4 regions of the Mesorhizobium newzealandense genome follow, and region 4 is predicted to be linked to each of the others. Evidence: riboswitches for the same ligand, from Rfam matches in the RefSeq annotation. Region 4 holds a riboswitch; each other region holds the start of a gene.

Region 1 (7,457 bases), on a different contig from region 4:
CACTATAGGCGGCCGTCAGCATCTCCGCGGCCTGCCGGTGTCCGACCAGACGTGGTGTCTCGGATGGCTCTGGCACGCCGTCCAGCGTATCGTGCTGCTCCGGTGCGATGCGCTCGAAGATCATGCCGGCGTTACCTGCCTGTTGCGCGTCGGCGTTCTTGCCTCCAGGGCCGCGAACACGGCGGCGGTGACGACATTCTCGACCGTATCGGGATCGGCGGCTGCGTCGACGACGATGCAGCGTTCCGGCTCGGCCGCGGCGATCGCCAGAAACGCCTCTCGGCGGGCCTGATGGATCGCCAGCGTCTCCTTCTCGAAGCGATCGGCGGTTGCTTCGGTGCCGCGCCGCAGCGTTGCGCGCCTGAGGCCTTCCGCCGGATCGATGTCGAAGATCAACGTCATGTCGGGCATCATGCCGTTGATGGCGACCTGCTCCAGCGTATCCATGAACGCGGGGTCGATACCGCCGGTGACGCCCTGGTAGACGCGTGAGGAATCCAGGAAGCGGTCGCAAAGCACGATGGTGCCACGCTCGACCGCCGGCCGGATGACCTGCTCGACATGGTCGGAGCGCGCGGCGGCGAAAAGCAGCGCCTCCATCTTCGGCCCGAATGGTTCGGCGGCGCCCGAAAGCAGCACATGCCTGACCGCCTCGGCGCCCGGCGAGCCGCCTGGTTCACGGGTGAGCAGGACATCATATCGCTTGGCGCGCATCTTCCTGGCCAGCCGCTCGATCTGCGTCGACTTGCCTGCTCCTTCGCCGCCTTCGAAGGTGATGAAAATCCGCGCGCCAATCGAAAAGCCTCTGCCATGCTTGCGGGTGTTATAGCGCTCTAGATAGTCCGCGTCGGGGGAAACGTCTATGCCGTCGGCGCTAGCGCAGCCAGCCGACCGCCAGTTCCTTGACGGCGTCGAGCGCGCGTTGCGGCAATGTGCGACGCCGATCGACTCGGCGGCGAAAAGCGGCGTCTCCTGGCTCAGCGTGTCGCCAATCCAGACGCGCAGCGCACCCACCGGCTGTCCTTCCTCCACAGGTGCTGCAACCGGGCCGTTGTAGACGATCTTGGCCGTCAGCTTGTCGCGGTTGGTGATCGGCAGGAAGATCTCGATCGGGCCCCTGGCCTTCAGCGTCACCCCGGATTTGGCGCCGCCAAAAACCTCGGCTTCGCCGACCACCTCGTCCTTGGCGAAGATTTCGGTCTTCTCGAAAGAGCGAACACCCAGTCGAGCAGCTTTCGCGCCTCTTCAGCACGTTCCTTGTCGCTGGCCAGTCCGCTCATCGCCGCGATCACCCGCGTGCCATTGTGACTGACCGAACCGACGATGCCGAAGCCTGAGGCCTCGCTCGCGCCGACAGCCAGGCCCGTCGGCGCCGATGTCCATCGCCAGCAGCGGATTGCGGTTCCGCTGCGAGACCAGCACCCTCATGACGGCTCTGGTCCTTTGGGCACGCTGTCGCTCACCGGCATGTAGAGATTGCCGCCATCGCGATATTTTTCCGCCATCGCCGCCATTCCTTCCTTCTGCGCTTCGGCACGATGTCGTGGGAGATGCGCATGGAGCAGAATTTCGGCCCGCACATGGAGCAGAAATGCGCCAGCTTGTGGGCCTGCTTCGGCAAGGTCTCGTCGTGGAACGAGCGCGCCGTTTCTGGGTCGAGTGACAGGTTGAACTGGTCTTCCCAGCGGAACTCGAACCGCGCCCGCGACAGCGCGTCGTCGCGGATCTTTGCCGCGGGATGGGCCCTTGGCAAGATCCGCTGCATGCGCGGCTATCTTGTAGGTGATCACGCCGGTCTTGACGTCATCGCGGTCGGGCAGGCCTAGGTGCTCTTTCGGCGTCACATAGCAGAGCATGGCGGTGCCGAACCAGCCGATCATGGCGGCGCCGATGCCCGACGTGATGTGGTCATAGCCCGGGGCGATGTCCGTCGTCAGCGGCCCGAGCGTATAGAACGGCGCCTCGCCGCAGATCGCGAGTTGCTTGTCCATGTTCTGCTTGATCTTGTGCATGGGGACATGGCCCGGACCCTCGATCATCACCTGGCAGTCCTTGGCCCAGGCGATCTTCGTCAGTTCGCCAAGCGTTTCCAGTTCGGCGAATTGCGCGGCGTCGTTGGCGTCAGCGATCGAGCCGGGGCGAAGGCCATCGCCGAGCGAGAAGGAGACGTCATAGGCGCGACAGATGTCGCAGATCTCCGCGAAATGCTCGTAGAGGAAGCTTTCCCGGTGATGGTGCAGGCACCATTTGGCCATGATCGACCGCCGCGAGAGACGATACCCGTGACCCTGTCAACGGTCAGCGGGATGTAATGCAGCCTCACGCCAGCATGGATGGTGAAATAGTCGACGCCTTGCTCGGCCTGCTCGATCAGGGTGTCGCGATAGACTTCCCAAGTCAGGTCCTCGGCGATGCCGCCGACCTTTTCGAGTGCCTGATAGAGCGGCACGGTGCCGATCGGCACCGGCGAATTGCGCACGATCCATTCGCGGATGTTGTGGATGTTGCGGCCGGTCGACAGATCCATCACCGTGTCGGCGCCCCAGCGGATCGCCCAGACCATCTTTTCGACTTCCTCGGCCATCGAGGAGGTGACGGCGGAATTGCCGATATTGGCATTGATCTTCACCAGGAAATTGCGGCCGATGATCATCGGCTCGCTCTCGGGATGGTTGATGTTGGCGGGGATGATCGCGCGCCCGCGCGCCACCTCGTCGCGCACGAATTCCGGCGTGACGAAATCGGGAAGCTTCGCGCCGAAGGCTTCGCCGTCGCGTTGCAGCTTGCCGTGCAGGATCTCGCGGCCAAGGTTCTCGCGGATGGCGACGAACTCCATTTCGGGCGTGATGATGCCGGCGCGGGCATAGGCAAGCTGGGTCACCGCCTTGCCGGCCTTGCCCTTGAACGGGCGGTTGCGAACGAGGAATTCCGGCGTCAGACGCTCGCCCACGGCGAAGCCGTTGTCTTCCGGCCTGACATGGCGGCCGTCATAAGCTTCGACATCGCCTCGCGCTGCGATCCATTCGTGCCGAAGCCGCGCCAGGCCTTTCTCGATGCTCGTCTCGACCGTCACATCGGTATATGGGCCAGATGGATCGTAGACCGTCACGGGCGGTTCACCCGCCGTCGGATGGACTGAGATTTCGCGCATCGGCACCCTGATCTGTGGATGGAGGACGCCGGATTTGTGGATTTTTCGTGAGGCAGGCAGCGGTCCCGTGGAAACCGCTGGGGTCAAGGCATTCATTGAGGCTCCTTTGCTCATTGCATTGGAGACCCAGTTCTGTGCCGGAAGGATGAAAAGACGCTTTGGCCGACCTGCTCGAGACAGGTCTTCGGGCATAAACTCCCGCAAAGCGCTTGCACCGTCCCTACGCCAGTATGAACTGGATCAGGTTCAACGGGTCACTGCGCTGCGAAAGCCAGCAGTATCTCAGCCCCTTGTCGGGACCCCCCTGGTGAATGTCTGGAGTTGAACGGGACGGCGCCGCTTTGTCAAGCGCCTGTCGACCGGCCATCCATCTCACTCGGACAGTTTTGGCCCGTGGGCGGCCACCGCTCGGCTATATTCCAACGACGACAGCGCCGCCGCTCAAGCCCGCTCCCGCCGCCGCCAGAAGAACTTTTTCGCCAGGCCGAAATGGCTTCGTCTGGTGGCCAGTGACAGCGTCAGCGGGATCGTCGCGGCGGAAGAATTGCCGTATTCGGCGATCGTCTTGACGACAGCACGATCGGCAAGGCCAAGGTTTTTCCCTACGGCATCAAAAATGCGGGCATTGGCCTGGTGCGGCACGAAGCGGTCGATGTCCTGCGGCTTGTGCGTGAGGCGGCTTCTTCTTCGACAACTCCAGAGGCCCTCATGCAGGTCATCGACGGCGAGCCCGTCGTCGTGGAGATCCGCAGGGGGGCAGCGCCGACGGCGTGCCGGAGAAGCAATGCGGCCCTTCTGGCGGCGACGACAGGGTTGCGTTCCACCAACCGGAAAGACCCTCCGCCGCAAACCTGAGCTTGGCGGATGATCCAACGAATCAATCTTGCGCGACGAGCGCAGCACTCGATACGCAGCTATGTATCGCGGCTACAAGAGTAAGCGTTCGTTCGATCTATTTGTCTGCGTTACTGCTCTTGCGGGGGGGGTTGAAGTAATTGAGGCTATTATAATCTTGTAACTCAATCACTGCGCAGAATTTTCGCTTCTAACGCCGCCACAACGAAAGCCCGTCTGGCAACCAGCGGGTGGGCTTCGCCACGCAGAACCTGAAGGCATGCATCCATAGCCAGTTTCCGCTTCTTCGTCTGATCATGGAAGCTCCGGAGCAGAATCGTGGCCGCGTCGTTCACATCGAAAATGACGCGCTCACGGTCATGTCGTCCAACTTGCACTACCACCGGTCGGACGAACCTGCTCGACATCCAATTACACCCTCAATACCGAGCTTGGTGCGGTCTGCGCCTGCCATGACGTCGGCTCGTTTCATACATGTATTGCCGAGGGCCGAATAGGGCCAGCAGACCTTGCCGGCCTTCACACTTCGTGCGCCAGCCACCTAGAGCGGTTTTCCCTTAATCGGAGTCGTTTGTTTGCAGTGAACGGCTTGTTCTGATTCCCTGATCGAAGTGATTTGCGGAAGGAGCAGCGGCATGGCACGAGCTTACAGCCTGGATTTGCGGACGCGTGTTATCGAGGCGATAGAGGCAGGCCTGTCGACCCGAGAAGCGGCACGGCGGTTTGCCATCGGGATATCGACGTCTGGTGCATGGTATCGGGCCTGGCGTTCGAGCGGCAATCTGGAACCTGGGCGGCAGGGCAAGCCGAAGGTATCGAAGCTGGACGCGCACGAGACTTTCATTCTCGCCTTGGTCGAGACCGATGAGCGGGACATCACGCTTGCCGAGATCGTCGATCGCCTTGCGGCAGAGCGCGGGGGTCAAAGCCAGCCTGACGACGGTCCATGCGTTCTTCGCAAAGCGTGGCATCACGTACAAAAAAAGACAGCGCACGCGGCCGAACAGCAGCGACCGGATGTTTTGGCAGCGCGGGAAGAGTGGTTCGAAGGCCAACTCGATCTCGATCCGAGCCGCCTGATCTTCATCGACGAAAGTGGCCTCAATACCAAGATGGCCCGGCTACGAGGCCGCTCTGCGCGTGGACAGCGTTGCCGGGCGGCTGTTCCTCATGGGCACTGGAAATCCACGACCTTCACGCCGGCCTGCGCCTCGACGGGATCGTCGCGCCCTGGCTCCTGGACGGCGCCATGGATGGCGAAGCATTCCTGGTCTACTTGCGCCGCGTCCTCGTGCCGACGCTTCAACCCGACGATGTCGTCGTGATGGACAACCTGCCTGCTCATAAAGTGGTCGGTGTCCGCGAAATCATCGAGGCTGCGGGGGCTTCCCTTCGCTATCTTCCGCCCTACTCCCCGGACTTTAACCCATTGAGATGGCCTTCGCCAAGCTGAAGGCTTTACTGCGAAAGGCAGCAGCCCGGTCCATCCCGGAATTATGGGACGCCGTGGCCGTCGCCATCGATCGTTTCCACCCAAAGAATGCGAAAACCTGTTCGCCCACGCCGGCTACGATGCCTAACCGTGATTATCCAGAAACTGCTCTAGCGCAAACTCTGCCGCAATGCCGGCGCTTCTGGCGGCGGGCGGGGATGCCGGCAGAGGTAGAGGGCGGGCGGGCCTGCAGCGGCGGGTGAAGGTCCGGGAGAGAGGCTCCCGGCGTCCGCCGCGGAGCAGCAACCATGACACAGATGGAATTTCACACGCCCGTCCGTAACGCGCGTGCCGGTTACAAGGTCGACGTCAGCCGCGGCCAGCGTGTCGGTCGCGTGTCGTCGGAGTGGTTCAATCGGCCGGCCGACGAGCGCTACCTTTCTCTCACCGATCTCCATAATTCGGTGAAATGGCGAACCGAACGCATCAAGACCCGCCTCGTCGAAAGCGAACTGATCCGCGTCGACGCCAGCCGCGACGATCGGGAGCGCCTGTGGCTAATGCTGCCCGATGCGCATGCCCCTGTTGCACCCACGCATTGGAGTTTTGGCCAACTCGCCAGCCTGGTCGGCGCGCCGGCCACCTATCTGCGCCAGCTTCCAGCGCCGCTGGCTGCCATCAATCTGCAGCACGGCCGGAACCCGTAACTCCACCAGCAGCCGCGCCGCCGGCGCCACCTGCGGTCGCTCCAGCCGCTCCACCGCCGGAAGTGGCCAACCCGCCCGCGGCACCGGCTACCCCGCCTGCGCCCGTGCCGCCGACACCGCCAACGCCTGTCGCTCCGACGCCGCCGGAGGTCGCGGTCATTCCGCCGCCCACCGTCGCGCCGCTGCCGCCACCGGCGCCGGCGCTGCCGACGCAGCCCGAGGGCCACCGCGACGCTGTCGTCTGGCTGGCGGTGGCGCCCGACGGGCACACGATCATGAGCGCCAGCACCGACCACACGATCAAGCTCTGGGACATCGCTGGCAAGCAACTGATCCGCACGCTCGGCGCTCACAAGGACATGGCGCGCACGGCGCTGTTCATGCCCGATGGCGTCAGCGCGCTGACGGCCGGCGATGACGGCGAGATCGTGCAGCGAAAACTTTCCGATGGCGCGGTGCTGCACGTCTACTCGGCGGGCGAGAATGGTGGCGTCAACAAGCTGGCGATCAGCCCGGACGGCAAGCGCGCCGTGACCGGGCACGAGACCGGAAACGTCATCGTCTGGGACCTCGAGAAGGGCACCGTGCTGCATGTGATGAGCGGGCACGACTGGTCGGTCAGCGCGGTCGCCGTCTCGCCCCGACAACGCGGCCGTGACGCGCAATCGCACGGTGTTCGAATACTGGGCGCACGAGGCCTCCTTCCTGCCGGTCGAGACATATCCGCTGATGCGCTGGCGCATGCAGCGGGCCGAGCGCGGCGATGAAATGTATCTCGGCCTCGCCAAATGGGGCCGCGAACACGCTGGCTACATCGAACAGATCTACCGCGAGGTCGTCGATCGCGGCCCGATCGCCGCTTCCGCGCTGGAAGGCCAGAAAGGCTCCGGCGGCTGGTGGGGCTGGAGCAATGCCAAGCATGCCTTCGAATGGCTGTTCTGGGCCGGGCGCATCACCACGGCGCACCGTCGCGGGTTCGAGCGGTTCTACGATCTGCCAGAGCGCGTGCTGCCGCAGGCGATCCTCGACCTGCCGGTGCCGGCCACCGAGGACGCGCACCGCGAGTTGCTGCGCATCTCGGCCCGCGCCCACGGCATCGCGACGGCTGGCGACCTACGCGACTACTACCGCCTGTCGCCCGCCGACATGAAAGGCCGGCTCGAGGAACTGGTCGAACTTGGCGAACTGTTGCCCGTGCGTGTCGAAGGCTGGGACAAGCCGGCTTATCTTCATAAGGACGCGCGCCTGCCACGCAAACTCGAGGCCCGCGCCCTGCTGGCGCCGTTCGATCCGGTCGTCTTCGAGCGGTCGC
Region 2 (7,457 bases), on a different contig from region 4:
CAATTGGCCATGCTCAACCATGTCATGGCGCGGGGAACGGCTGCCATCTGCAACAACTACCTTCGCGGGGGGCCGGGCGCGCTCAGCACACCCGACCAGGATTTCCTGAGTGACATGGACAAGATCGGCGCCACCCTGTTCCACGCCTTCGGCGCAGCGAAGAATGGCAGTCTGCCGGCTGCTTCCGCTAGCGATGAAGACTGGTCGCTGCTGGCCGACGCTTTCATCAACGCTGGCGGCACTCCGGCCGAGATGAATGTATTGCCAATGTCAGCCCGGAATTCGAAGGTCTCTGCCCGGCAGTCGCGAAACTATATATATCCGCTCTGTCGCTGCAGGGTGAGCCCGGGCGACACATCAAAACCGCTCTGCTCTATGAGATCGCCCGGAATTAGCCGAGATCTGCTGATCTGCGTGTCTGACGGGGAGCTGTCACGCCACACGTGCCCCTTCGACTGGCCAGCCATTTTCGCCGAAGTTTCGAAGGCAGATTGGCCCCCTACTCCAGACATGCATTGCTGAAATACCCCGCGAAATTCGGACGTTGCGTTAGAACCTTGCCGTCGGCATCGCGCAAGATGCCGGACGCGAAGAGGTAGTTGCCGATCGCGTCCATCCGGGCCGGATCCATGGTGCCGATGGCGCCGCTTTGGCTGCGCAGGTAATGGCCGTCGATCAGTGCCTTCAGCGAGGCCTCGATCAGTGCCGGATTGGTCAGCGCGTCCTTGTTGGCGGCGATCAGAAGTGCGGCTGCCGCATCGGGATGGTCGACGGCGAACTGGTAGCCGCGCCGCGTCGCCTGGACGAAGGCGGCCGCAGGTTTGGGGTTTGCCTGGAGATAGGCTTCGCTCGAAGAGATCAGCGTCGTGTGCTCGTCAGGCACGCCATGGTCGGCATAGATGAAGCTGCGCTGCTTGACGCCTTTCAACTCGGCTTCGACACCTTCCCAGGTCGAGACCTCCAGCGTGAAATCGACCGAACCGTTGGCCAGCGCCTCATAGGCCGAAGTGCCGAGCGTCACCGTCTCGAATTTGCCCTTGCCGCCATCGTGGCGGATGATGGTGCCGATCAGCGCGTTTTCCCAGGCACTGCCGAAGCCGCCATAGGTCAGGCCGTCAAGGTCTCTCGGGCTTTTGATCTCGCTGCGCGCCGCATTGAACACCAGCCGGCCGGTTTCGGATTGCACCACGGCATAGACACCCTTCAGGTCAGCGCCGGCGGTTTTCTGGGTGAAGAGGCTGATGGTGCCGTTGATGCCGAAATCGGCGACGCGGTTGGCGACAAGCGTGCCGGCCCCAGTATCGCTGTAGGGCAGGATATCGACCTCGAGTCCGGCTTCGGAATAGAAGCCTTTGTCGCGGGCGACGAACAGCCCGATGTGGTTGGTGTTGACCGTCCAGTCGAGTGCGACGGTGACCTTTTGTGCCGCCGATTGCGCTTGAGCCCGCCCCGTTCCGGCAATGAGCGGAACACCCGTGGCAAGGGTCAGCAACAAGGCTTGCCGGCGCGTCAAGTCAGTCATGATCGTATCCTTTGGATGGGTGGGGGTTGGGCCCGGGGTTGAGGATGATGTCGAGAATCTCGGTTTCAAGCGTGCTTGCCTGCAGCGCGGCCACTCCGGTCGGATCGCGCGGCCGCGGCAGCGGCACCTTGATTTCGCGGACGATGCGGGCCGGGCGCGCCGACAACACATAGATGCGGTCGGACAGGAACACGGCTTCGCGCACATCGTGGGTGATCAGGAGCGCCGTCCAGCGGTGGTGCCGCCACATCTGTTCCAGCCAGCGTTGCATGGCGGTGCGGGTCAATGCGTCGAGCGCGCCGAACGGTTCGTCGAGCAACAGCATGTCGCGCTCCTGCACCACGGTGCGCAAAAGCGCCGCGCGCTGGCGCATGCCGCCCGACAACTGCGCCGGAAAATGCCGCTCGAAGCCGGCAAGCCCGAATTCGGCAAACAGCGGCGCGACGCGCGCCCGCGCCGCCTTGCGCCTGATGCCTTGCACTTCGAGCCCGAGTGTCGTGTTGTCGAGGATGCGTCGCCACGGCATCAGCGCGTCACGCTGCGGCATGAAGGCGAAATGCCTGCCGTGGTCGTCGAGCGGTGCGCCATCGAAGAACATCTCGCCCTCGCCGTGCTGCCCGCCGGTCAGAAGCTGGAACAGCGTCGACTTGCCGGCGCCCGACGGACCGAGGATGGAGACGAATTCACCGGCGCCGACGCTTAGCGAAATGTCGGTGAGCACGTCGAGCCCGCCGAACGCCTTGCGCACATGCCGCAGTTCGAGCCTGCTCATTGCCGCGGCCCCGTGCCTGCAGCCCGTTCCCAGGGCATGACAAGGCGCTGCAGCAGCACCGTCAACCCGAACAGGACAAGTGTCAGCGCGGCGCTGACACCGACGGCGGCCAGCACCAGATCGGGGCGGAAATTGTTCTTGGCGTTGAGCATGTAGATGCCCAGCCCCTTCGCCGCACCGGCATATTCGGCGAAGATGGCGCCGACCACGGCATATGTGATGGAGATCCTCAGGCCAGCGAAGAAATAGGGCAGCGCCGAGGGCAGCCGCGCCAGCACGAAGACGCGCCAGCGCCCTGCCCCCATGGCGCGCAGCATCTGGCCGATCTCGGTCTCCGTCGCCTCGTAGCCCTCGACCAGTGCCACCAGCATCGGAAAGAAGGTGACCAGCGCCACCAGCATGATCTTGGGCGTCAGCCCGAAGCCGAACCACAGCACCACCAGCGGTGCGATCGCCACCAGCGGCAAGGTCTGGCTGACGATGAAGACGGGAAACAGCGCACGCCGCAGCGGCCGGAAGAAATCGACCAGCATCGACAGCGCAAAAGCAGCGCCGAGCGAAAAGGCAAAGCCGATCAGCGTGGCGCGGATGGTGGGAATGGCATTGTCGACCAGCGCCTCGCGATTGAGCATCGCCTGCTCGAAGACGCGCGACGGCGTCGGCAGCGTCGTCGGCTTGATGCCGGAACAGGTGGCGTAAAGCTGCCACGCCAGCAGCAGCAGCCCGACCGAGATCACGGCTGGTGCTGCCTTGACAAGAAGGCTCGCGATCGGACGCGAAGCGACTGATGGTGAGGCCACGGACATAACCTTTGACGGGGTCGCGCGAAAGCGCGGCTGGCTCAGACGGCCGACGGGCTGTTGGCCGAGACCGTGACGTCGAGGGTTACGTGGCCGGCGCCGGGCCCGAAGCGGCAAAAGGCCTCGTCGAGCGCCGAAAAGATCGCGCCGGCATCGCCGCGCAATTTCGTGCAGAAATGCTTCGAGCGCTCATAGACGCCGGACTGCTTGAGAAAATCGATGCAGCCGTAGATCTCGTCCATGTGGTCGTCGGTGCCCATCACATAGAGCGAGAACTGCGCTGCCGCCGGCTGGCCGGTGGCGGCCGCGCCGCGCACTGCCGCGATTGCCGCGTCCTTGCGCGGGCCGAGTGGCCCGGCAGGTCCGCCAAGCGCATCGGAGCTGCAGATCGGATCATCCGGCTCGCCGGGGCAACCGCGCGAGATGGCAGCCGACAGCACGCAATGTTTGCCGCTGCGTGCCGCCGCCACGAACAGGTCCCGCATCGCCGGAAACAGCACTTCGGGCGGCCCGACCAGCAAGGTCGAGATGTCGTCGGTCTCGATCCGGAGCCGATCGCGGTAGGGATCGAGCGCGCCCAGCGCGCCAAGGATGACGCCGACGAAATCGTCGGCCATGGGATATAGGGAAATCTGTGCGCCTGAAAACATCGCCCGCCTCGCTCCGCTGGTATTACCCAGATCAGCTTCTAGGGTCTGTGGGCTTGCCGCCCCCGTCTCAGCCCCGACCGTACGGAGCACCCCTGTGGATGCGCGGGTTAAAGCACCATTCGAGCTGAAGCGAAAGCCGTTTTTTCGGCGCGCTGCGCCAAAAGCATTGCGCCAGGCCCGGGCCTGAGCGGAAACCGTCGATGCTGGCGGAGCGGAGTTCTGTCGGGAACCTTCGCTGCCGCGACCGAAACCCGGGCCGCTGGAACGACAAACGCTCAACCATCTGGCAGCGTCTGGCGACCATGGCGCAGGAAATCGACGAAGGCGCGCACGGCCGGCGGCGTATGACGCTGCTTCTGATAGCAGAGGAACCAGCCGGGAAAGGTCGCGCACCATTCATCCAGCAGCGACACCAGCTTGCCGGCATCGATCAGCGGGCGCACGAGATCTTCCGCCCAGAAGGCGATGCCGACACCCTGCACGGCGGCGGCAATCCCCATGTCGCGGCTGGAGACGACAAGCGGGCCGTTGACCGCGACCGAGAACCATTGGCCGTCCCTGGCGAATTCCCAGGGATAGAGGCCAGCACTGCCCGGCCGGCGCCAATTGATGCAGCGGTGCTGGAGCAGATCGGTCGGTTCCGACGGCGATCCGCAACGGGCGATGTAATCCGGCGAGGCCACGGCGAGCTGGCGCTGCATGCCGCCAAGCGCCACGGCGACCATGTCGGCTTCGAGAAATTCCCCTAGCCTGGCGCTGACGTCATAGCCGGCCTCGACAATATCGATGGCCGCATCGTCGATCGTCACATCGAGCACGATGTCCGGCCATGCCTGGTGAAAACGGCCGAGCACCGGCTCCAGATAGGTGGCGGCGGCAACGCTTGGCATATGGACGCGCAAGATGCCGGCCGGCGTGTCGCGCAAGGCGGTCGCATCGCCGACCGCCGCCTCCATCTCGGCCATGGCCGGCGCGAAGCGCGCATGCAGGCGCGCGCCGGCTTCGGTCAGCGAGAGGCTGCGGGTCGTGCGGTTGAGCAGGCGCAGGCCAAGCCGCGCTTCGAGCTGACGGATCGTCTGGCTGAGCGTCGACGCCGAAATCCGGAGATCTTCAGCCGCATGGGCGAAGCTGCCATGCGCGACGACAGCGGCAAAGGCCTTCAGCTCCGCATAGTCACTGCCCCGCATTATGCCGGATTCCTCAATGAGTGTGATAGTATTCTATCGCATTTTCCATAGAGCGTCTGCCGCCTAGCTTGAGGGACATGTCTCGGACGCCGAACACGATAGGCCCGGCACCGAACCCCTTTGAATTTCCCTCTGAGCAGGAGCAACGAGCATGCTGAAACTTAACGGAAAAATCGCCCTGGTGACTGGTGCCTCCTCCGGCATTGGCGCGGCATCCGCACTGACGCTCGCGGAACAAGGCGCGGTCGTTGCCATCGCGGCGCGGCGCCGGCAGCGGCTCGACGATCTGGCCACACGCATCCGCGACAACGGCGGCGAAGCCTTGGCCATCGAGGCCGACATCACCGACGAAGCGCAGGCAACCACCATGGTCCGGCGCGTGCTGGAAGACTATGGCCGGCTGGACATGCTGTTCAATGTTGCCGGTATCGGCGTCGCCGCCCCTTTCCAGAACACCACCACCGGCGAATGCCGGGAAATGGTCGATATCAACATTCTGGGTCTGCTCTACACGATCAACGCGGCGCTGCCGGCGATGAAACGGCAGAAAACAGGCCACATCGTCATCGTCTCGTCGGGCACCGGCCGCTACATCCATCCATCGGTGGTCTATTCCGGCACCAAGCATGCGGCCAGCGCCATGGCGGAATCGCTGCGCCGCGAAATCGGCAAGGACGGCATACGCGTCACCGTGATCGAACCCGGCGCGGTCAGGACCGAGTTCACCGCCAACATGCGCGACGATGTGCGGCTGGCGGTCGAGCAAAGGTTGGGCGACATGGAGCAGCTGGAGAGCGAGGACATCGCCGCCGCCATGCTCTACGCAGTCTTGCAGCCGCCAAGGGTCAACGTCAACATCCTGACGCTCTATCCGACGCAGCAGGCTTGAAAACTCCCGCAGCCCGTTCCCTGCCCCGATGGATTACCTCCGTGGCAGATGAAGGTGGCGCCAGTCCGACAGTTATAAAGTTTTCGCATTTTTCTTATAACTCGCTTGAAATTCGGAGCAAAGCGCACGATGCCGCTCGACCACCTCGTCGAACGGCATGTCCGGCGGAACCGGGAACTGTGAACTTACGAAACCGCCTTCTCGCGAACCGGCAGCTTCCAGCCCGGCCGGACGAAGTGGCAGGTGTAGCCGTTGGGGTATTTCTCCAGGTAGTCCTGATGTTCAGGCTCGGCTTCCCAGAAGGGACCGGCCGGTGCGACATCGGTGACGACCTTGCCCGGCCACAGACCGGAGGCGTCGACATCGGCGATTGTGTCTTCGGCAACGCGCTTCTGCTCGTCGCTGGTGTAGTAGATCGCCGAGCGATAGCTCATCCCGACATCGTTGCCCTGGCGGTTGCGGGTCGTCGGATCATGGATCTGGAAAAAGCGCTCCAGCAGCGTACGATAGCTGATGATGGCCGGATCGAAATTGATCTCGATGGCCTCGGCGTGGGTGTCATGGTTGCGGTAGGTGGCGTTGGGCACGTCGCCGCCACTGTAGCCGACACGGGTGGAGATGACACCGGGATAGCGCCGTATCAAATCCTGCATGCCCCAGAAACAGCCGCCGGCAAGCACTGCGCGTTCGGTCGAAGTCGCCATATCACGTCTCCTCAAAAGCAATTCCAGGAAAAGTGTAGCGGTTTTTCCGTCTGGAATTGCGCAAAAGCAAGTTTGGATCTCCCCATAAATGGGCATTGTCTCTTGCTTCGTCCAGCGGACCGGCCGACCTGCTTCAGTTGCTCGTTTGGGCGAGGCTGTCGATCGCACTCGGCAACTGCGGCGCGCCGGGCAAAACGGCGGCAAAACTGATCGCCACCGGTGGCGCCTTGAGCGACCAGTCGAAAAGAACGGTCTTGACCGGGATGTTGCCCACCCATGCCAGCAGCTGAGCTGGCACGTCGCGCCCAGGCCAGATCAGGAGTATGCCGTGGTCGCGCAGCCGCTCCTTGGTGATCCAGGGGGAGTACTGCATGTTCAGGTCGGTGAAGATCGACGGCTTGTCATAGGCATTGAGGCCCGCCAGCGGCGCAAGAAGGCCATGGCCGCCAACGATGTCGAGCCGATCGGGCGTCGCCGCGTGCCAGACGGCCTCGGCCTCGTCCGAGATCTTCTGCGCCGGCCAGCAGACGGCGTCCATGCGCCCGCGCAGATTGCATTTCGTCCAACGGATGCCCGCATAGGCACCGGAGATGCCGACAATGAAGATGAGTGCGCAGATCGCCAGCTTTCGCATCTCGACGTCGCCGAGACGGTGGCCCAGCAGAGCCAGCGCCACAACGCCGGCAAGATTGTACATCGGCGCGCCCCAGGCCTCGCCTACGCCGGAGAACAGGGACGCCACCATGACGAGCACCGCCGGGCCAAGCCCCATCCACAGGAGATAGACCAGCGTACCGCGCCCGACGGGCTCTTGCGGCGGGGGCAAGCGCCGCAGCAGACCTGATATCGCCAGCACCAGGACAAAGCCGCAGAGCCCGGCCATCTGGACGCCGATGTAATAAAAGCGGGAGCGATGGGCCAGCACCCACTGAT
Region 3 (7,457 bases), on a different contig from region 4:
GGCAGCGATGGTCTTCTGGAACGAGGCTGGATCACGCTCGTAATAGGCCGGATCGGCGATGTTGTTCTCAAGCCTGGAGATTGAAGCCATCACGGCTTCGATTTTCTTGGGTAGGGATTCCAGCGCGAATTTCTGCTTGAACGAGAGTTTCTTCGCCGGTCCCTTTGGCGCAGCGGCTTCACTTTTGGTCGTCACTGGGGCTTCGCCGGCTTCGGCCTTCGCGCGCGCCTTGCGGTCGTCGAGCTTGGTGCCGCCGCGCTGTGCCAGCATGTCCGAATAGCCGCCGGCATATTCGATCCAGCGGCCGCCGCCGTCCGGAGCGATGATGCTGGTCACGGTGCGGTCGAGGAAATCGCGGTCGTGGCTGACCAGGATGACCGTGCCGGCAAAGCCGGCAACGAGTTCCTGCAGCAGCTCCAGCGTTTCCATGTCGAGATCGTTGGTCGGCTCGTCGAGCACCAGAAGGTTTGCCGGCCGCGCCAGCACGCGCGCCAGCAAGAGCCGCGCCCGTTCGCCGCCGGACAGCTCCCGCACCGGCGTACGTGCCTGCTCAGCCTTGAACAGGAAATCCTTCATGTAGGAGACGACATGGCGCTGCTCGCCATTGATGACGAGGTTCTCGCCGCGTCCGTCGGTGAGATATTGCGCAAGCGTCTCTTGCGGGTCGACCGCCTCGCGCTTCTGGTCGAGCGTTGCGATCTCCAGATTGGTGCCGAGCCGCACCGAACCGGCGTCGGGCTTCATCTCGCCGGTCAGCATCTTCAGCAGCGTCGTCTTGCCGGCCCCGTTCGGCCCGACGAGGCCGACGCGATCGCCGCGCTGGATGCGGGTCGAGAACCCCTTGACCACGGTGAGGTCGCCAAAGCTCTTCTCGATGTTTTTCGCCTCGATCACCAGCTTGCCGGATTCGGCTGCGTCGCTGGCCACCATGGTTGCCGAACCTTCGGCGCCGCGATGCCCGCGGAAGCGCTGGCGCATGGTCTGCAATTCGCCCAGCCGGCGCATGTTGCGCTTGCGCCGCGCCGTCACGCCGTAGCGCAGCCAGTGCTCCTCGCGCACGATCTGGCGGCCGAGCTTATGCTGTTCGCGCTCTTCCTCTTCCAGCACAACGTCACGCCATTCCTCGAAATGGCCAAAGCCCTTGTCCAGCCTGCGGGTCTGGCCGCGGTCGAGCCAGACTGTGGCGCGCGATACGCGCTCGAGGAAGCGGCGATCATGCGAGATGACGACGAGTGCCGAGGAGGTGCGGACGAGCTCCTCTTCCAGCCATTCGATCACCGAGAGATCGAGATGGTTTGTCGGCTCGTCGAGCAGCAGAATATCGGGCTCCGGCGCCATGACGCGGGCGAGGGCGGCGCGCCTGGCCTCGCCGCCGGAAAGATCGTTCGGCCGCTCCTCGCCCGACAGGCCGAGATGCTCCATCAAATAGCTGGCGCGATAGGGATCGTCGGCGGGGCCAAGTCCCGCCTCGACATAGGTGCGGACCGTTGCGAAACCCTCCATGTCGGGCATCTGCGGTAAATAGCGGACGGTCGCCGAGGGCTGGCGGAACACCTCGCCATCCTGCGGCTCGATCAGGCCGGCGGCGATCTTCAGCAGCGTCGACTTGCCGGACCCGTTGCGGCCGACCAAAGCGATCTTGTCGCCGGCCGACGCGGTCAAGGCGGCGCCATCAAGCAGCGGCGTGCCGCCGAAGGTCAGTTTTATCCCGTCGAGATTGAGAAGAGGCGGGGCCATGTCAGCTTTCAGGTAGGGGATAGGGGTGAGCGAGCAACAATGCGCGGCCATGGCCGAGCGTGATTTCGAGGTGACCCCTGACCTCGTTGGAGATGGTCAATGACGAGCCGAACGCCACCTTGACATGGTCGAGCGGCCATTTGGCGCCCGTGACAGTCAGGCCGGAAAGATCGGAAAAGCCGAGCACCGAAAACAGCGTGCCGTCGGCATAGTCGAAGCCGGCTTTCCCGTGCAGCAGCGGGACGCCTTCCTGGGCGCCGCTGCTCAGAAGCATCCTCGTTCCGGCCTCGGCCAGCCGCAGGGCGAGCGCCAGATGCAAGAAGGCGTGGTCGGCGCGCTTGCCGCCGAAGGCGCCGGCGAGCACCAGGCTGGTCGCGCCGCGCTCCAGCGCGGCGGCGATGGCCAGTTCGCCATCGGTCTTATCCTTCTCCGCCGGGAAGGTCCGGCGGGGTACGGCGGCGAGATCGTCCGGCAGGTTGGCGGGTACCGAATCGAAATCACCCACCCACAGTTCCGGGACTAGACCCAGCAGCCGCGCATAACCGATGCCGGCGTCGGCGGCGATGACGCGGGAGCCTTCGACCTGGCGGTCGAGCCGGGGCGTGCGGATGAGATCGCCGCCAAGTAGGATGGTGAATGTGCTCATATCGTGTGGCCCTTACCAGCCCGGCACGGGAAACGGAAGGCCGGCAAACTCCCACTTGCGTGGGGGATCGGCCGGGCCTATGTGTCGAAACGCTCTAACGGGGTGCCGGACGCGATCTTCGCGGACCGGCTGAGAGGCAAAGTCGCCAACCCGCTGAACCTGATCCGGTTTGTACCGGCGGAGGGATTAGACGTTTCGGACAGTCCGACGCCTCAATTCCTTTCAATTCGAACGAAGGAGGCGCCGATGCGCACGCTTTTATACTCTCTTGTCTCCGCGATGGCTGTGGTCCTGTCCGGGCCGGCCTTGGCCAAGGACAAGCTCACCATCTACACTTATGAGAGCTTCACCGCCGACTGGGGTCCGGGTCCAGTGGTGAAGAAGGAATTCGAGGCCGAATGCGGCTGCGATGTCGACTTCGTCTCGGTCGCCGATGGCGTCGCGCTGCTCAACCGCGTCAGGCTGGAAGGCGCATCGACCAAGGCTGACATCGTGCTCGGCCTCGACACCAATCTGACCGCCGATGCCAAGGCCACAGGCCTGTTTGCGCCGCATGGCGCCGTGTCCGGTGTCAATGTGCCGGGCGGCTGGAGCGACGACATTTTCGTACCTTTCGACTATGGCTATTTCGCCGTCGTCTACGACACCGAGAAGCTGAAGAACCCGCCGAAGAGCCTGAAGGACCTAGTCGAAGGCAGCGCCGACGACAAGATCGTCATCCAGGATCCGCGTACCTCGACGCCGGGCCTCGGCCTGCTGTTGTGGGTGAAGTCGGTCTATGGCGACAAGGCGCCGGAGGCTTGGGCGAAGCTCAAGGCGAAGGTGCTGACCGTGACGCCTGGCTGGAGCGAGGCCTACGGCCTGTTCACCAAGGGGGAGGCGCCGATGGTGCTGTCCTACACCACCTCACCTGCCTATCACATGGTCGCCGAGAACACCGAGCGCTACCAGGCAGCGTCGTTCGAAGAGGGCGAGTATCTGCAGATCGAGGTCGCCGGCATCACCACGACAGGGGCCAAGAATCCGCTGGCGGAAAAGTTCATGGCCTTCATGACCGGACCGAAATTCCAGGATGCCATCCCCGAGACCAACTGGATGTTCCCGGCCGGCAAGACCGACAAGCCGCTCAACCCTGCCTTCGACAAACTGGTCAAGCCGACCAAGACCTTGCTGTTCAGCTCCGAAGAGGTCGCCGCCAACCGCAAGGCCTGGGTGGATGAATGGCTGGCGGTGATGAGCAAATGAGAGCGCGTTTCACCCTCCCCCTCGTGGGGAGGGTCGATCCGCGTAGCGGAGCGGGGTGGGGGCTGCAACCTTGAAGACGGCCTCACCCCCACCCCGGCCAGCAGATGCCGCTTCGCGACATCCACTTGCCGACCCTCCCCACAAGGGGGAGGGTCGAAGACGCCCGTCCTCTGACACCCGCATCAGCGCCGGCATCATCGCGCTTGCCGCCATCGCGCTGCTGATCGGCGGTGCGTTTGCCGGACTGCTCATCGAAGGCGCTCACGATTTCTCCGGCGCCTGGGCTGCCTTCGATCCCTATCTCCTCCGCGTCGTTCGCTTCACTTTGTGGCAGGCCGTACTCTCGACGCTGCTTTCGGTGGTGCCGGCACTGTTCGTGGCGCGCGCGCTGTCGCGGCATCCGCGCTTCCTTGGCCGCGCCTTCATCCTGCAGCTGTTCGCCGTGCCGCTGGCGCTGCCGGCCATCGTCGCGGCACTCGGCATTCTGGCGCTTTATGGCCGCGCCGGCTATTTCGCCGGCGTGTTCAGCGTGATCGGCGGTGGAGACTGGCCGGGCATCTATGGCCTGTCGGGCATCCTCGTCGCCCATGTCTTCTTCAACCTGCCGCTCAGCGTGCGGCTGTTCCTCGAGGCACTGCAGACCATTCCCGCCGATCAGTGGCGGCTGGCGAGCCAACTCGGCATGGGGGCGCGGCCGGCGTTCCGGCTGATCGAATGGCCAACGCTGCGTGCGGCGTTACCGGGTGTCGCCGGGCTTGTCTTCATGCTCTGCATCACCTCGTTCACGATCGTGCTGACGCTCGGCGGCGGTCCGGCCGCGACGACGCTCGAAGTCGGCATCTACCAGGCGCTGCGCTTCGATTTCGATCCCGCGCGCGCTGTGACGCTGACGCTGCTGCAGATTGCCCTGACGTTTGCTGTCGTGCTGGCCCTGACGCGGCTTGGCGCCAATGTGGTCGGCGACACCAATCTGCCGGTTGCACCTCGCCGATACCTCTCCGTCAATGGGACCGAGACCTTGCTGAACGTCGTGCTCATCGTTCTGACGCTGCTGTTCGTTGCCGGACCGATGGTCGCCACGGTGATGGCCGGACTTGGCGCCGATCTCGGCCGGCTGGCCGGCGAGGTTGCCGTGCGGCAGGCGACGCTGACCAGTGCGGTGCTCGCCTTCCTATCGGCGCTGCTTTCCGTGACGTTGTCGCTGGCGCTGACCATGGCGCGCCGGGCGTTGGCGCTGAACCGCCGAACTGCTCCCAAGACAATGCTGGAACACGCCACCGATACCGGCGCCGGTTTTGTCCTCGTTGTGCCGCCGATCGTCGTCGGCGCCGGCTGGTTCCTGTTGCTGCGCCATGTCGGCGATGTCTTTGCCATCGCCCCGGTCATGGTCGTCACCGTCAACGCGGTGATGGCGATGCCGTTCGCGCTGCGCGCTGTCCGTCCCGCCTATGATGCGGCGAGCGAGCGTCACGAGCGGCTCTGTGCGCAGCTCGGCATTGTGGGCTGGAGCCGGTTGATGCTGGTCGACTGGCCGTCGCTGCGGCGGCCGCTCGCTACCGCCTTTGCTTTCGCCATGGCGCTGTCGCTCGGCGACCTCGGCGTCATCGCGCTGTTCGGCAGTGATTCCGTGCAGACATTGCCCTACCTTCTCCTGGCGCGCATGGGCAGTTACCGCACGCAGGACGCCGCCGGCCTGGCGCTGCTGCTCGGCCTCGTCTGCCTCGCATTGATCGTAGCCGCACACTGGCTGGGAAGGGAGAAGAACCGGGATGCCTGACGGGGCGGCCAGCAGGTCTGAAAAGGGCGCTCCGGTGCGGCTGGACCAGGTGTCGTTCAGCTATGGCGAGGCGCCGCTCGTTTTCGACGTCGATTTCGCCGCGGCGAAAATCACAGCCATCATGGGGCCGAGCGGTTCTGGCAAGTCGACGCTGCTCAACCTGGTGGCCGGCTTCGAGACGCCGCAGTCGGGCCGCCTGCTGATCGGCGGGGCCGATGTCAACGCCGAGCCGCCGTCAGCGCGACCGGTGTCGATGGTGTTCCAGGAAAACAACCTCTTTGCCCATCTCTCCGTCGAGCAGAATGTCGGGCTCGGCCGCTCGCCATCCTTGCAGCTGACCGAAGCGGACCGCGCCGCGATCGCCGGGGCGCTCGAACGCACCGGCCTTGCCGGCAAGGAAAAGCGCCTGCCGCGTGAACTCTCCGGCGGTGAACGCCAGCGAGTCGCCCTGGCCCGGGTCCTGGTGCGCGATCGGCCGGTGCTCCTGCTCGACGAACCCTTCGCCTCGCTCGGCCCGGCGCTGCGCGACGACATGCTGGATCTGGTCGCCGCAGTGCACGCCGAACGCGGCATGACGGTGCTGTTCGTCACCCACCAGCCGGAGGATGCCCGCCGCATCGGCGACCACGTGGTGTTTCTGGACAATGGCGTTGTCGCGGCGACCGGCAAGGCGGATGATTTCTTCACCGGGGCTGGCCCGGAAGCGTTCCGGCGCTATGTCGGTGCAAGCGCCGGGGATGCCGTATCACGAGATGTTGCCCGGAAGCGGACATAATTTACGGTCAAACCGGCTCCAGGCGATGTGGCGCTTGCTTGCCATGGCTGGAGGAGTGTGGCTAGGTCCGCCTTACCGGTCCGGCACAGGCCGTGATTTGCCTGCAGTACCCGCCGCCCGCCCCGAGGGACGTGCGACGGATGCTGCAGCAGTTTGAGATAGCGCATGACATGTTCCGAAGATCGCCCCCGATTTTCGTGGTCATGCGCCGGGACCCGAAAGGAAGCCGTTCTGGCGATCGGCGTTGACAGACTACGAATGAATCCGCTGGCGCGCTTTCTCGCGCTGGCTGGCTTTGCCGTGGCGCTGGCGAGCTGCCAGATGTTCACGCCACCCGAGGTTCAGGAATCCGGCTTCCAGCCTTCCGACAGGCCGATCACGGTCGACAATGTCGCCGCCAACAGCAAGCTTGCCGAACTCGCCAAGGCGCAGCATCCGCGCATCCTGGCCACCTATGGCGGCGAATATTCCGATCCCAAGCTCGAGCGCATGGTCGCCAAGGTGGTCGGCAATCTGACCGTCGTGTCGGCCAACCCGACGCAGACCTATCGCATCACCATCTTGAATTCGCCCAACGTCAACGCCTTCGCGCTGCCGGGCGGGTATCTCTACATCACGCGTGGCCTGCTGGCGCTGGCCAATGATTCGGCTGAGCTGGCCGCGGTCATCGCGCATGAGATGGGCCACGTCACCGCCAATCACGGCCTGCAGCGCCAGCAGCTGGAGGCCGAGGAAGGCCTGGCGACCAAGGTGGTTTCCGATGTGCTGGGCGACAGCCCGACCGCCAAGGCGGCGCTGATCCGCGGCAAACTCAGGCTGGCGCAGTTCTCGCGCAACCAGGAGCTGGAGGCCGACGCCATCGGCATCAAGTCGATCGGCGAAGCCGGCTACGATCCTTTCGCCGCCGGCCGCTTCCTGCAGTCGATGTCGGCCTATACCGACTTCCGCTCGATCAGTGGCGCCACTGACGCCAGCCTCGACTTCCTGGCCACCCACCCCAACACCCCGCAGCGCATCGATCTGGCGCAGCGCCATGCCCGCCAGTTCGGCGCACCCGGCGTCGGCACACGCGACCGCGATTCCTTCCTCGCCGGCATAGACGGCCTGCTCTATGGCGACACGCCTGAGGAGGGCTATGTGCGCGGCGAAACCTTCCTCCATCCGGGCCTTGGCGTGTCCTTCTCGGTGCCACAGGGCTTCATCATCGACAATTCGGCCGCGGCTGTGACCGCAACCGGGCCTGGCGACATGGCGATCCGCTTCGACGGCGTCTCCAT
Region 4 (7,457 bases):
TGATCTCGGCGGTCGCGAGCATGCCGATCTTGATGGCCGCCACCTCGTTGGCCTGAAGTGCCGCCCGCATCTGGTCGGCCACCAGACCGGGTTGCAGATGACGGATGTCCATGACGGCTTCGTGCGTCTGGACTGTCACCGCGGTCACCGCAAGGCAGGTGCGCACGCCAATGGATGAGATCGTCTCGACATCGCGTGCGATGCCGGCACCCCCGCTGGAATCCGACCCACCAACGACAAGCACATGCGGTTCTCGCCTCAGCGCCATTTCTTTGTCTTTTCAATCCATTCCCGCGTGCGTGCCTCGGGATCGGCATTCAGCGTGATGTCGGTGACCACCGCGGCGCTGTCGGCGCCGGCCTCGAAGACGCCGTCGATCCGCTCAGGATTGAGGCCGCCGATGGCGACCAATGGAATCGGCGCGACTTGGCACTTCCATTCGCTGATCCGTTCAAGTCCCTGCGGCGCCCATTTCATCTTCTTCAGGGTAGTGGGATAGATGGGACCGAGGGCGATGTAGTCAGGCTCGGCGGCCATCGCCGTTTCCAGTTCGGCATGATCGTGGGTCGACAGCCCCAGCTTCAATCCGGCGTACTTGATCGCCAACAAATCGGCCGCAGCCAAATCCTCCTGGCCGAGATGAACGAAGTCGCAGCCTTCCTCGATGGCAAGTCGCCAATAATCGTTGACGATCAGTTGGCAACCATGGACCGCGCAGACATCGTTCGCGCGGCGGATTTCGGCGCGCAGCTCGTCCTCGTCCCTGTCCTTGATGCGAAGCTGGACGAGCTTCACGCCGAGCGGCACCAGCCGTTCGATCCAGGCGGCGCTGTCGACGATCAGGTAGAAGGGATCGAGCTTCATGACAAAACCGCCCTGCCGAATGTCGGCGTCGATGGTGCCGCGACATCGCGCGGCTCGAGCATTCCCGCGATGAAAGCCTCCCGTCCGGCATCGACGGCCTTGCCGAAAGCGCGCGCCATGCCGACCGAATCGGCCGCCTTGGCAACCGCGGTGTTCAGCAGCACGGCATCAAAGCCGAGTTCCATGACGATCGCCGCATGCGATGGCCGTCCGAGCCCCGCATCCACGATCAAAGGAACGTTGGGGAAATGTTGGCGCATCGAGCGCAACGCCGTGATGTTGATCGGCCCAAGCGCGGAGCCGATCGGCGCGCACCACGGCATCAGGACCTTACAGCCCGCCTCCAGCAACCGCTCGGCAACGACGAGATCGTCGGTGGTGTAGGGGAATACGACAAATCCGTCCTCGCCCAGGATGCCGGCGGCTTCGACCAAGCCGAACACATCCGGCTGCAGCGTGTCGTGGTTGCCGATCACTTCGAGCTTGATCCAGCTCGTACCGAAGACTTCGCGCGCCATTTTCGCGGTGATGACCGCTTCCTTGACGGAGTGGCAGCCGGCAGTGTTGGGCAGGATTCTCGTGCCGAGCGAGCGGATCAGCGACCAGAACTTTTCGCCGGCCCTGCCGCCCGCCATCTCACGGCGCAACGATACGGTCACTACTGACGTGCCCGACGCCTTGACCGCATCGGCAAGGATGGCCGGCGAAGGATATTGCGCCGTGCCGAGAAGCAGCCGGGAGGACAGTGGCGTCCCGAAAAGCTCGAACATGCTAGCCTCCCTGCATCGGCGAGAGGATTTCGATCCAGTCGCCGTCGCTCAACTGGAACTCCGCCCGATGGGCTTTGTGCACGAGGTCGCTGTTGACGGCCGTCGCCAGCCAATCGCCCTCATAGTCGAGCGCTGCAAGCAGCTCTGCCAGCGTGGTGGCGGCAACCTCATGCGCTTCGCCGTTTACGGTCAATTTCATCAGGCAAGCTCCATGGGTTCGTCAGCGAAGACGAGTTCGGCCGCCTGCCGCGCCATGGCTGGCGCGAGAAGAAAGCCATGGCGATAAAGCCCGTTGATGGCGACGGTGTTTCCACGCGCTTCGACACGCGGCAGATTGTCGGAGAAGGCCGGGCGAACACCGACGCCGGTCTCGACGATACCGGCCTCGCCGAAGGCTGGATGGAGCGCGCAGGCCGTGCCCAGAAGCTCCATCATAGAGCGGACCGTGACCGGTCCAGCGCCGTCGCTCTCGATCATCGTCGCGCCGATCATGAAACGATGGTTGGCGCGCGGTACCGTGTATAGCGGAAAGCGCGGATGAAGCAGCCGCACGGGGCGCGATAGCGCGATATCAGGCGTGTGCAGGATCATCATCTCGCCGCGCACGCCGCGCAGCCTTCCGTCGTCCGCCGCCATTCCCGTGCAGTCGATCTCGTGCTCGAACCCGGGAAGCTGCCGCGCGTCCGTGGCGAAGCTGATGTCGACACCCATCGCGACAAGCTTGTCGTGAAGCGCCGCCATCGCCCGGCGCGGGTCGAGATGCGCCTCGCCGGGGAAGAACAGCCCACGCCGGAAACGCTCGGCGAGATCGGGCTCCAGCCGCGCGATTTCCGCTTCATCGAGCCAGCGATGGCCCGAGGTGCGGCCGGCGAAGCGGTCCAGCTCGCCGCTGTCACGCGGCGGTGCCACAACCAGTGTTCCGGCCTGCGTCACCTGACCAGGCAGCACCGCCTCCCACCAGTCGGCGGCGCCGCGTCCGAGATCCAGCACCGGCTGCTCGGCGCTTTCGCGCTCGCACCACGGCGCCAGCATGCCGCCGGCGAACCACGATGCATTGCCTCCACGGCCGTGCCGGACGTCGGCGACGGTGACCGCCGCGCCGCGTCTGGCCAATTCGAAGGCCGCCGTGAGGCCGGCGACGCCGGCCCCTTTGACCAGCACCCTCATGACGGCTCTGGTCCTTTGGGCACGCTGTCGCTCACCGGCATGTAGAGATTGCCGCCATCGCGATATTTTTCCGCCATCGCCGCCATTCCTTCCTTCTGCGCTTCGGCACGAATGTCGTGGGAGATGCGCATGGAGCAGAATTTCGGCCCGCACATGGAGCAGAAATGCGCCAGCTTGTGGGCCTGCTTCGGCAAGGTCTCGTCGTGGAACGAGCGCGCCGTTTCTGGGTCGAGTGACAGGTTGAACTGGTCTTCCCAGCGGAACTCGAACCGCGCCCGCGACAGCGCGTCGTCGCGGATCTTTGCCGCGGGATGGCCCTTGGCAAGATCCGCTGCATGCGCGGCTATCTTGTAGGTGATCACGCCGGTCTTGACGTCATCGCGGTCGGGCAGGCCTAGGTGCTCTTTCGGCGTCACATAGCAGAGCATGGCGGTGCCGAACCAGCCGATCATGGCGGCGCCGATGCCCGACGTGATGTGGTCATAGCCCGGGGCGATGTCCGTCGTCAGCGGCCCGAGCGTATAGAACGGCGCCTCGCCGCAGATCGCGAGTTGCTTGTCCATGTTCTGCTTGATCTTGTGCATGGGGACATGGCCCGGACCCTCGATCATCACCTGGCAGTCCTTGGCCCAGGCGATCTTCGTCAGTTCGCCAAGCGTTTCCAGTTCGGCGAATTGCGCGGCGTCGTTGGCGTCAGCGATCGAGCCGGGGCGAAGGCCATCGCCGAGCGAGAAGGAGACGTCATAGGCGCGACAGATGTCGCAGATCTCCGCGAAATGCTCGTAGAGGAAGCTTTCCCGGTGATGGTGCAGGCACCATTTGGCCATGATCGAACCGCCGCGAGAGACGATACCCGTGACCCTGTCAACGGTCAGCGGGATGTAATGCAGCCTCACGCCAGCATGGATGGTGAAATAGTCGACGCCTTGCTCGGCCTGCTCGATCAGGGTGTCGCGATAGACTTCCCAAGTCAGGTCCTCGGCGATGCCGCCGACCTTTTCGAGTGCCTGATAGAGCGGCACGGTGCCGATCGGCACCGGCGAATTGCGCACGATCCATTCGCGGATGTTGTGGATGTTGCGGCCGGTCGACAGATCCATCACCGTGTCGGCGCCCCAGCGGATCGCCCAGACCATCTTTTCGACTTCCTCGGCCATCGAGGAGGTGACGGCGGAATTGCCGATATTGGCATTGATCTTCACCAGGAAATTGCGGCCGATGATCATCGGCTCGCTCTCGGGATGGTTGATGTTGGCGGGGATGATCGCGCGCCCGCGCGCCACCTCGTCGCGCACGAATTCCGGCGTGACGAAATCGGGAAGCTTCGCGCCGAAGGCTTCGCCGTCGCGTTGCAGCTTGCCGTGCAGGATCTCGCGGCCAAGGTTCTCGCGGATGGCGACGAACTCCATTTCGGGCGTGATGATGCCGGCGCGGGCATAGGCAAGCTGGGTCACCGCCTTGCCGGCCTTGCCCTTGAACGGGCGGTTGCGAACGAGGAATTCCGGCGTCAGACGCTCGCCCACGGCGAAGCCGTTGTCTTCCGGCCTGACATGGCGGCCGTCATAAGCTTCGACATCGCCTCGCGCTGCGATCCATTCGTGCCGAAGCCGCGCCAGGCCTTTCTCGATGCTCGTCTCGACCGTCACATCGGTATATGGGCCAGATGGATCGTAGACCGTCACGGGCGGTTCACCCGCCGTCGGATGGACTGAGATTTCGCGCATCGGCACCCTGATCTGTGGATGGAGGACGCCGGATTTGTGGATTTTTCGTGAGGCAGGCAGCGGTCCCGTGGAAACCGCTGGGGTCAAGGCATTCATTTGAGGCTCCTTTGCTCATTGCATTGGAGACCCAGTTCTGTGCCGGAAGGATGAAAAGACGCTTTGGCCGACCTGCTCGAGACAGGTCTTCGGGCATAAACTCCCGCAAAGCGCTTGCACCGTCCCTACGCCAGTATGAACTGGATCAGGTTCAACGGGTCACTGCGCTGCGAAAGCCAGCAGTATCTCAGCCCCTTGTCGGGACCCCCCTGGTGAATGTCTGGAGTTGAACGGGACGGCGCCGCTTTGTCAAGCGCCTGTCGACCGGCCATCCATCTCACTCGGACAGTTTTGGCCCGTGGGCGGCCACCGCTCGGCTATATTCCAACGACGACAGCGCCGCCGCTCAAGCCCGCTCCCGCCGCCGCCAGAAGAACTTTTTCGCCAGGCCGAAATGGCTTCGTCTGGTGGCCAGTGACAGCGTCAGCGGGATCGTCGCGGCGGAAGAATTGCCGTATTCGGCGATCGTCTTGACGACAGCACGATCGGCAAGGCCAAGGTTTTTCCCTACGGCATCAAAAATGCGGGCATTGGCCTGGTGCGGCACGAAGCGGTCGATGTCCTGCGGCTTGTGCGTGAGGCGGCTTCTTCTTCGACAACTCCAGAGGCCCTCATGCAGGTCATCGACGGCGAGCCCGTCGTCGTGGAGATCCGCAGGGGGGGGCAGCGCCGACGGCGTGCCGGAGAAGCAATGCGGCCCTTCTGGCGGCGACGACAGGGTTGCGTTCCACCAACCGGAAAGACCTCCGCCGCAAACCTGAGCTTGGCGGATGATCCAACGAATCAATCTTGCGCGACGAGCGCAGCACTCGATACGCAGCTATGTATCGCGGCTACAAGAGTAAGCGTTCGTTCGATCTATTTGTCTGCGTTACTGCTCTTGCGGGGGGGGTTGAAGTAATTGAGGCTATTATAATCTTGTAACTCAATCACTGCGCAGAATTTTCGCTTCTAACGCCGCCACAACGAAAGCCCGTCTGGCAACCAGCGGGTGGGCTTCGCCACGCAGAACCTGAAGGCATGCATCCATAGCCAGTTTCCGCTTCTTCGTCTGATCATGGAAGCTCCGGAGCAGAATCGTGGCCGCGTCGTTCACATCGAAAATGACGCGCTCACGGTCATGTCGTCCAACTTGCACTACCACCGGTCGGACGAACCTGCTCGACATCCAATTACACCCTCAATACCGAGCTTGGTGCGGTCTGCGCCTGCCATGACGTCGGCTCGTTTCATACATGTATTGCCGAGGGCCGAATAGGGCCAGCAGACCTTGCCGGCCTTCACACTTCGTGCGCCAGCCACCTAGAGCGGTTTTCCCTTAATCGGAGTCGTTTGTTTGCAGTGAACGGCTTGTTCTGATTCCCTGATCGAAGTGATTTGCGGAAGGAGCAGCGGCATGGCACGAGCTTACAGCCTGGATTTGCGGACGCGTGTTATCGAGGCGATAGAGGCAGGCCTGTCGACCCGAGAAGCGGCACGGCGGTTTGCCATCGGGATATCGACGTCTGGTGCATGGTATCGGGCCTGGCGTTCGAGCGGCAATCTGGAACCTGGGCGGCAGGGCAAGCCGAAGGTATCGAAGCTGGACGCGCACGAGACTTTCATTCTCGCCTTGGTCGAGACCGATGAGCGGGACATCACGCTTGCCGAGATCGTCGATCGCCTTGCGGCAGAGCGCGGGGTCAAAGCCAGCCTGACGACGGTCCATGCGTTCTTCGCAAAGCGTGGCATCACGTACAAAAAAAGACAGCGCACGCGGCCGAACAGCAGCGACCGGATGTTTTGGCAGCGCGGGAAGAGTGGTTCGAAGGCCAACTCGATCTCGATCCGAGCCGCCTGATCTTCATCGACGAAAGTGGCCTCAATACCAAGATGGCCCGGCTACGAGGCCGCTCTGCGCGTGGACAGCGTTGCCGGGCGGCTGTTCCTCATGGGCACTGGAAATCCACGACCTTCACGGCCGGCCTGCGCCTCGACGGGATCGTCGCGCCCTGGCTCCTGGACGGCGCCATGGATGGCGAAGCATTCCTGGTCTACTTGCGCCGCGTCCTCGTGCCGACGCTTCAACCCGACGATGTCGTCGTGATGGACAACCTGCCTGCTCATAAAGTGGTCGGTGTCCGCGAAATCATCGAGGCTGCGGGGGCTTCCCTTCGCTATCTTCCGCCCTACTCCCCGGACTTTAACCCCATTGAGATGGCCTTCGCCAAGCTGAAGGCTTTACTGCGAAAGGCAGCAGCCCGGTCCATCCCGGAATTATGGGACGCCGTGGCCGTCGCCATCGATCGTTTCCACCCCAAAGAATGCGAAAACCTGTTCGCCCACGCCGGCTACGATGCCTAACCGTGATTATCCAGAAACTGCTCTAGCGCAAACTCTGCCGCAATGCCGGCGCTTCTGGCGGCGGGCGGGGATGCCGGCAGAGGTAGAGGGCGGGCGGGCCTGCAGCGGCGGGTGAAGGTCCGGGAGAGAGGCTCCCGGCGTCCGCCGCGGAGCAGCAACCATGACACAGATGGAATTTCACACGCCCGTCCGTAACGCGCGTGCCGGTTACAAGGTCGACGTCAGCCGCGGCCAGCGTGTCGGTCGCGTGTCGTCGGAGTGGTTCAATCGGCCGGCCGACGAGCGCTACCTTTCTCTCACCGATCTCCATAATTCGGTGAAATGGCGAACCGAACGCATCAAGACCCGCCTCGTCGAAAGCGAACTGATCCGCGTCGACGCCAGCCGCGACGATCGGGAGCGCCTGTGGCTAATGCTGCCCGATGCGCATGCCCCTGTTGCACCCACGCATTGGAGTTTTGGCCAACTCGCCAGCCTGGTCGGCGCGCCGGCC

The links. Region 4 has a riboswitch for thiamine pyrophosphate ahead of thiC (phosphomethylpyrimidine synthase ThiC). Riboswitches for the same ligand answer to the same signal wherever they lie in the genome.
Region 1: linked by a shared signal. The riboswitch ahead of thiC (phosphomethylpyrimidine synthase ThiC) and the one ahead of thiC (phosphomethylpyrimidine synthase ThiC) in region 4 are both predicted to bind thiamine pyrophosphate.
Region 2: linked by a shared signal. The riboswitch ahead of ACFSOZ_RS29110 (YkoF family thiamine/hydroxymethylpyrimidine-binding protein) and the one ahead of thiC (phosphomethylpyrimidine synthase ThiC) in region 4 are both predicted to bind thiamine pyrophosphate.
Region 3: linked by a shared signal. The riboswitch ahead of thiB (thiamine ABC transporter substrate binding subunit) and the one ahead of thiC (phosphomethylpyrimidine synthase ThiC) in region 4 are both predicted to bind thiamine pyrophosphate.

The regions. Positions count from the first base shown of each region.
Region 1 is NZ_JBHUGZ010000004.1:5,498-12,954, forward strand. Features, by position in the region: partial or broken gene ACFSOZ_RS07105 (DNA polymerase III subunit delta') at 1-124, opposite strand, end outside; gene tmk (dTMP kinase) at 121-795, opposite strand; partial or broken gene ACFSOZ_RS07115 (D-alanyl-D-alanine carboxypeptidase family protein) at 875-1,416, opposite strand; partial or broken gene thiC (phosphomethylpyrimidine synthase ThiC) at 1,425-3,247, opposite strand; TPP riboswitch at 3,351-3,467, opposite strand; partial or broken gene ACFSOZ_RS07125 (3-oxoacyl-[acyl-carrier-protein] synthase III C-terminal domain-containing protein) at 3,564-3,817, opposite strand; gene ACFSOZ_RS07130 (DUF982 domain-containing protein) at 4,171-4,413, opposite strand; partial or broken gene ACFSOZ_RS07135 (IS630 family transposase) at 4,642-5,586, shown strand; partial or broken gene ACFSOZ_RS07140 (hypothetical protein) at 5,747-6,133, shown strand; partial or broken gene ACFSOZ_RS07145 (WD40 repeat domain-containing protein) at 6,250-6,756, shown strand; partial or broken gene ACFSOZ_RS07150 (winged helix-turn-helix domain-containing protein) at 6,788-7,457, shown strand, end outside.
Region 2 is NZ_JBHUGZ010000019.1:148,183-155,639, forward strand. Features, by position in the region: gene ACFSOZ_RS29090 (hypothetical protein) at 4-522, shown strand; gene ACFSOZ_RS29095 (ABC transporter substrate-binding protein) at 500-1,522, opposite strand; gene ACFSOZ_RS29100 (ABC transporter ATP-binding protein) at 1,515-2,294, opposite strand; gene ACFSOZ_RS29105 (ABC transporter permease) at 2,291-3,100, opposite strand; gene ACFSOZ_RS29110 (YkoF family thiamine/hydroxymethylpyrimidine-binding protein) at 3,136-3,744, opposite strand; TPP riboswitch at 3,735-3,848, opposite strand; gene ACFSOZ_RS29115 (LysR family transcriptional regulator) at 4,020-4,931, opposite strand; gene ACFSOZ_RS29120 (SDR family oxidoreductase) at 5,083-5,820, shown strand; gene msrA (peptide-methionine (S)-S-oxide reductase MsrA) at 6,006-6,524, opposite strand; gene ACFSOZ_RS29130 (glycosyltransferase family 39 protein) at 6,658-7,457, opposite strand, start outside.
Region 3 is NZ_JBHUGZ010000005.1:19,790-27,246, forward strand. Features, by position in the region: gene ACFSOZ_RS07255 (ABC-F family ATP-binding cassette domain-containing protein) at 1-1,737, opposite strand, end outside; gene ACFSOZ_RS07260 (thiamine diphosphokinase) at 1,739-2,383, opposite strand; TPP riboswitch at 2,472-2,586, shown strand; gene thiB (thiamine ABC transporter substrate binding subunit) at 2,630-3,628, shown strand; gene thiP (thiamine/thiamine pyrophosphate ABC transporter permease) at 3,810-5,405, shown strand; gene thiQ (thiamine ABC transporter ATP-binding protein) at 5,398-6,180, shown strand; gene ACFSOZ_RS07280 (M48 family metalloprotease) at 6,439-7,457, shown strand, end outside.
Region 4 is NZ_JBHUGZ010000012.1:241,374-248,830, reverse strand. Features, by position in the region: gene ACFSOZ_RS17665 (hydroxymethylpyrimidine/phosphomethylpyrimidine kinase) at 1-268, opposite strand, end outside; gene ACFSOZ_RS17660 (thiamine phosphate synthase) at 259-864, opposite strand; gene ACFSOZ_RS17655 (thiazole synthase) at 861-1,634, opposite strand; gene thiS (sulfur carrier protein ThiS) at 1,636-1,833, opposite strand; gene thiO (glycine oxidase ThiO) at 1,833-2,801, opposite strand; gene thiC (phosphomethylpyrimidine synthase ThiC) at 2,798-4,621, opposite strand; TPP riboswitch at 4,726-4,842, opposite strand; partial or broken gene ACFSOZ_RS17635 (3-oxoacyl-[acyl-carrier-protein] synthase III C-terminal domain-containing protein) at 4,939-5,192, opposite strand; gene ACFSOZ_RS17630 (DUF982 domain-containing protein) at 5,547-5,789, opposite strand; one part of gene ACFSOZ_RS17625 (IS630 family transposase) at 6,018-6,359, shown strand; one part of gene ACFSOZ_RS17625 (IS630 family transposase) at 6,362-6,964, shown strand; partial or broken gene ACFSOZ_RS17620 (hypothetical protein) at 7,125-7,457, shown strand, end outside.